Linked DNA regions of Panacibacter ginsenosidivorans. The protein of the gene in region 1 interacts with the protein of each later gene in a pairwise test. Links are inferred from orthologs where the notes say so. Each region holds a gene or a part of one and is shown in the gene's direction. Other genes may lie near its edges.

The links.
Region 2: the proteins of ruvC (region 1) and ruvA interact in binary tests that used the Escherichia coli proteins (3 or more experiments, as listed by UniProt). The link is inferred for Panacibacter ginsenosidivorans from one-to-one orthologs.

The regions. Positions count from the first base shown.
Region 1 is NZ_CP042435.1:3,947,974-3,951,073, forward strand. Bases 117-2,976 are described here. They hold ruvC (crossover junction endodeoxyribonuclease RuvC), read left to right. Parts: upstream 117-1,191; coding sequence 1,192-1,761; downstream 1,762-2,976. Other genes in these bases: FRZ67_RS16555 (ATP-binding cassette domain-containing protein), read right to left, coding at 117-835; FRZ67_RS23445 (hypothetical protein), read right to left, coding at 889-1,083; FRZ67_RS16565 (hypothetical protein), read left to right, coding at 1,767-2,267; FRZ67_RS16570 (HIT family protein), read right to left, coding at 2,248-2,640; FRZ67_RS16575 (CRTAC1 family protein), read right to left, coding at 2,753-2,976. Outside these bases: more of FRZ67_RS16555, read right to left, coding at 1-116; more of FRZ67_RS16575, read right to left, coding at 2,977-3,100.
Region 2 is NZ_CP042435.1:389,266-392,337, forward strand. Bases 124-2,955 are described here. They hold ruvA (Holliday junction branch migration protein RuvA), read left to right. Parts: upstream 124-1,161; coding sequence 1,162-1,749; downstream 1,750-2,955. Other genes in these bases: FRZ67_RS01560 (M1 family metallopeptidase), read left to right, coding at 124-573; sov (T9SS outer membrane translocon Sov/SprA), read left to right, coding at 1,791-2,955. Outside these bases: more of FRZ67_RS01560, read left to right, coding at 1-123; more of sov, read left to right, coding at 2,956-3,072. UniProt on the Escherichia coli protein: The RuvA-RuvB-RuvC complex processes Holliday junction (HJ) DNA during genetic recombination and DNA repair.

The DNA.
Region 1 (3,100 bases):
GGTGATTCAACACAACACCATTATTAAAGCAATGTGTGTTAATCGTTTCAAGATTGGCTGTACCAGTTTCAAAAAATAACTGCAGGTAATTTTTTTGCTTTTTTATCTCTTTATATCCGTTCATTGAAGACAATACATTTTCAAGCAACTGCATATTTGTTGCACCAACTTCCACGATGTCTTCATTCACCAATACTTCATCTACATTGCCCGCAGTAATAAGATTGCCAAATTTTAAAATGGCAACATGCGTACAAACTTTTTCCACTTCATCCAACATATGACTTGCCATAATAATCGTCTTACCTTCTTTAGCAAGATTTTTTATCAGCTCTCTTATCTCCGCAATACCAACAGGGTCAAGGCCATTTGTAGGCTCATCAAATACCAGCACTTCTGGATCTCCCAGCAAGCAGGATGCAATAGCCAACCTTTGTTTCATGCCCAAAGAATACGTGCTGAACTTGCTGGCTCTTCGCTCATACAAATTCACTTTCTGCAATACACTATCTATTTGTTCAAAACCTTTTCCTTTTATCTCTGCAGCAATGCGCAGGTTTCTTTCAGCAGATAAGTAATGATAAAAATTTGGCGTCTCCAGCAGTGTGCCAATGCGCCTGCGCATAGCTGCAGTTGGCGGCTGTCCCATAAAAGTAAAAGTTCCCGCACTTGCTTTAAGAATATCCATCACAATGCCCAGCATGGTTGTTTTGCCGCTGCCGTTCGGACCGAGTATGCCAAACACGCTTCCTTCCGGTACTGAAAACGAAACGTTGTTCAATGCACAAATGCGGCCATAATATTTTGTAATGCCATTCAGCGTTAATACGTCCACTGTAAAAATTTTACGAAAATTACTGCATTATCACACATGCATTATTATTCTTTTTAAAAGGCATAATCGTAATTATAAAAGGAAATTTTTGTATGTAGCAGGCTTTTAGTTCTTTGGGTATCGCCTGTTGTGTCACTCACTTGTGCGTTCGGATCGTGAATCGTCAATGGTGAATGGTCAATAAATTGCACAATGGTTTTATTCATCATTGACCACTCACCATTCACCAGTACAAGAGTGCGACGCAACAGAAACCTGAAGTTTATTCTTGGCCTGGTTCAAAATAATTCTTACTACTCATTCATGATTCATGATTGACCGTCGATTTTCGTTAAGTACATTTGTATGTTATTGTTATGGCAATCTCTAAAAGCAATATTATTCTTGGCATAGATCCCGGTACAGTGGTAATGGGCTATGCTATTATTGAAGTAAATGGCAGTGTTATAAAGATCCTTTGTATGGATGTATTAAAGCTTGGCTCGGTAAAAGATATTTATGAGCGACTTGAAATGATACATACTAAAGTAAATTTGTTAATTACGCAATACAAGCCACACACATTTGCTATTGAAGCGCCTTTCTTTGGTAAGAATGTACAAAGCATGCTAAAGCTTGGAAGAGCGCAGGGCGTGGCTATTGCAGCAGCAATGCAGGGAAGAATAAATGTTACGGAGTATTCACCAAAAAAAGTGAAGCAATCGATTACCGGTAATGGTAATGCAGCAAAGGAACAGGTTTGGAAAATGTTGCAGCAAACTTTGAGTATTGAGGAAAGGCCGCAATACTTTGATGCGACGGATGCGCTTGCGGTTGCGCTGTGTCATCATTATCAAACCTCATCCCCGATAGGTAAGCTTACAAAGAGTTTTAAAGGTTGGGAAGATTTTATTTCCAGGAACCAGGAGCGCATCCTCAAAAAATAATTTGTATGCAACAGCAACGCTTAAAAAAGATAAGAATACTTGTAGTGTTCTTTATTATTGTACTTGCATTAAGTGGTATTACTGCATTTCCTGTTTATACTGAACTAAGTTTTCTTCAGCAACATGGCTATATGAATAATGACCAGTTTTTTGGCCCATGGTTGAATAAAGTTAATGGTGTTATTGATACTTATGGAAAGTATCCTTTTTTATTTTATGGGTATGATTGGTTAGCTTTTGCACATCTTGTAATTGCAGCACTATTTTATGGTGTTTATAAAAACCCTGTGAGAAATAAATTTATTCTGAGTTGGGGAATGTTTTGTTGTGTAAGTATCATTCCACTTGCATTTATTTGTGGAAATATAAGAGGTATTCCAATCTATCATATACTGATTGATTGCAGCTTTGGTGTTATTGGAATTATACCATTGTATGTTTGCAGAAGATATGTTCTGCAGTTGGAAGCTTTGCAAAAGCAACAGTCTACAGCATTGCAGACATAATTCTTTCCTGTATTTCTTTTAATTCATCAGGAGATAATTTCAATTTCTTTCTTGTAAAGTTGAGGTCATCGGAAGAGTTGATAGGAAGCAAGTGCATATGTGCATGAGGCACTTCAAGACCGATGACTTCTATACCGCAACGATCGCAATGAAAACTTTTTTCAATTGCTTTTGCAATTGGCTTTGCAAACAACAACATTTCACTTAAGTAATCATCGGGCATATCGAAGAACTTATCTGCTTCTATTTTTGGAACTACCAATACATGCCCTCTTACCAGTGGAAAAATATCTAAGAAAGCATAAAATTTTTCATTCTCTGTAATTCTGTAAGAGGGAATTTCTCCGGCGATAATTTTTGAAAAGATGGTCATACTATTGCGGATTGATGATTTCTGCCTGCAGATTTAGGAATAATTACTCAAATAAAAAAAGCTTCTCAAAACGATTGTGTTTTGAGAAGCTTTTAATTTAAATTTTTACTTGCTAATTCTTCCCGCAACTGATAAGTCCTGCACTTTCAGAAGTGAAATCTACTTTGCTAAGTGAGATCATGATAATATGATCATTACCTTCTTTTATTTTAACAGTACAATCTGGTTTTAAGTTTTTGAATACTTGTATTGTATTGGTTACAGGCCACTTTATTTCAATGCTTTCTACTATCGAAGCTTGCCCAATGCCTATATGTTGTATCAAAGGATTTGAGCCAAAACTACCACCTGAATTTACCTCATCGTATACAGACCTTTCAACGCCATTTTCGCGGAAAGTGACTTTTATTTTTGCCCCGATAGCGACCCTGTTGCATATAGTTCCTTCCAAAGAAAGGTT
Region 2 (3,072 bases), 3.6 Mb from region 1 along the record:
GAGACGTTATTCACAGATTATTACTATGGCAAAGAGGCAGGAAATGAATATAACTATGGAACACGTAAACGTATTCGTAATGAAACAAACATTATTGGGCCTTATGGCGTAAACAAAGAAGGCAGCGGCGATATGTATTATAAAGGAGGTAATCTTTTGCAAACTATTCGTCATGCAATTGATAACGATGCAAAATGGAGACAGATACTTAGGGGATTAAATAAAACATATTATCATCAAACAGTAACCACGGCCCAGGTAGAAAATTATATCAGTAATCAATCAGGTATTAATTTCAGTAAAGTCTTTGATCAGTATTTACGCAATACGCAAATACCTGTTTTGAACTATTATTATGCCAAAGATAATAAGTACCTTTTTTATAAATGGGATAATTGTATCACCGGCTTTAATTTGCAATTGGTTTTAAATAAAGACCCACAAAAACTTCGCCTCTCCCCCACTAAAGAATGGAAAAAAATTGAATTGACGAAGGAAAACAAAATTCTTTTTGATACATCTTTTATTGAGAAGAATTATTATGTAAATGTTGAAGAAGTAAAAGGGGAATAATTAGTTAAAGCATACAGTGGCTTCATCATTGATCTGAAAGATGAAGTGATTGCGACGCAACAGGCGAGGCTATGAAATACTGCAGTCTGTATAAAAAATAGTATTGAAAGTCGTAGCTGCTTACAATAGGATAAAATGGCTGTGTATTTTTTATCTCTCCATTTTGTACCGTTTAATATTTAGTATATTAAGCGCTATTCAGGCACCCGTACAGTATTCCCCTTTCTGAGATGCTTTTATATTGGTAACAGATACCAGCACCGCAATATTTTTTGCGTTAACCTGCAAGTCTTTTTAGTTTAATATAGATTTCATTAATACCAACAGTATGTTTTCATGGCATCTTTTCTTGCGTCGCAATCCTTTCATCTTTTGATCAATAATTGCGATGTTTAGATTTGCAGGCAGTGACTTCAAAAAATCATCGCAGTTGAAGTGTGCGGTGCAGCAATAAAACCAATAGAATTAAAACTGGCATCTAAATAAATTTGACTTTAAAAGTGTAGTAAAAATCTATTGGCTTTTATCTAAAAAAATCATTTTATCTTAACCGGGTTATTTTATAGTAAACCTATTTGAACAATTTTTATGATTGCATTTGTAAGAGGAAAATTTGCACGTAAAACGCCATCGCAGATAATCGTGGATGTAAATGGGGTAGGATATGAACTGCAGATAAGCCTGCATACCTATTCCTCAATTAGCAATAAAGAAGAAGGACAGTTACATACTTACCTGCATATTACAGAGAATGGCCAAACGCTTTTTGGTTTTGCCACACAGGGAGAAAAAGATCTTTTTTTGCAACTGATCAGCGTTTCGGGTGTTGGCGCATCTACGGCAAGAATGATGCTGAGTGGTTTACAGCCGGATGAGATCATAAAAGGAATTGTGCAGGGCAATACAAAACAATTGGAAAGCGTTAAAGGAATAGGGAAAAAAACTGCTGAAAGAATAATTGTTGAACTCAGGGATAAACTGGCGAAAATCTCTCTAGAAACCGGTGTTAACTCTAATATCGTTTTTCCCTCAACGGAAAGAGATGCTGTAACTGCTTTAACAGGCCTGGGAATAGCTAGAGCGATGGCAGAATCAGCAGTAAAAAAAGTTTCAGATTCTGCTAAAGAAACACTTTCTTTGGAAGATATTATAAAACAAGCTTTAAAAAATCTATAGAACCTATAAGAGAAACTTTTACCTAACCAGAGCTACTGAAATTGACTCGCTATCTCCAATTTATTCTTATTACTGTAGTTGCTGTTTTTTACTGTGCATTTCATAATGGTGTATATGCACAAAAAACAGACTCGCTTCGTTTTCCTATCAAAGACAGGCGTGGTGATAGGTTTACGTGGCGTTATAATAACCCATTTGACATAAAAGACACTTCGATTATAAAGCAGGATATTGAATATGATCCTGCCACCAAACAATACTTCATTGTAGAAAAAATTGGCAATACAGTGTATCGAAGATCTGCACTTACGTTTGATGAATTTTTAAAGTTGCAATCACAGATAGCAGAAGATGATTATTTTAATGAACGCTCCCGTACAGTATTTGATCTTAACCGGAAAATACAAAGACCTAAGCCCAGGGTTTATCCGCAGTTATTTGACAGGATATTTGGAGTAGGACCAAATGGTTTAAAAGTTGAAATTAAACCTGAAGGAAATGTAGACCTTACTGCTGGTTACCAGGGTCAAAACGTAAAGAATCCTACATTGCCGGAAGCTGCGAGAAAGAATGGTGGTTTTGACTTTAATATGAATGCCAATGTAAACATCATGGGCAATATTGGCGATAAACTTAAACTACCTATAAGTTATAATACACTTGCCAATTTCGATTTTGAGAACCAGTTGAAACTTGATTATAAAGGAAAAGATGATGAGATAATTAAATCTGTTGAAGCGGGTAATATCTCTTTTCAGGCGAAAGGAAGTTTAATGGCAAGTGTGCAGAGTTTGTTTGGCATTAAAACCCAATTACAATTTGGAAAACTGTTCATAACAGCTGCTCTTGCAAACCAGCGCTCCCAAAGACAATCATTAACATTACAGGGTGGCGGCCTTAACCAGGTTATTAATAAGAAGCTGGATGATTACGACGAGAATAAGCACTTTTTGATGGGGCAGTACTTCATGAAAAATTATGATAAAACGATGAAGAATCTGCCTTACGTAAACAGCCAGGTGCAAATATTAAGGTTGGAAGTTTGGGTAACCAATCGAAATGGGGCAACGACAAATACACGCAATATTGTCGGTCTGATGGACCTGGGAGAAACTGAGCCATACAATCCAAACATACATTCTCTTACAACAAATGATAAACCTGCAAACGGCGCCAATGATCTTTATTCATTCTTGGCGGGCAGTGATGCGAACAGAAACCCCGCGTTAATCAATACCATTTTATTAGGTAAAGGGTTAACACCTGTGAATGACTACGAAAAGACATTTGCACGTAAGCTTGAGCCGACTGAATATTATTTCA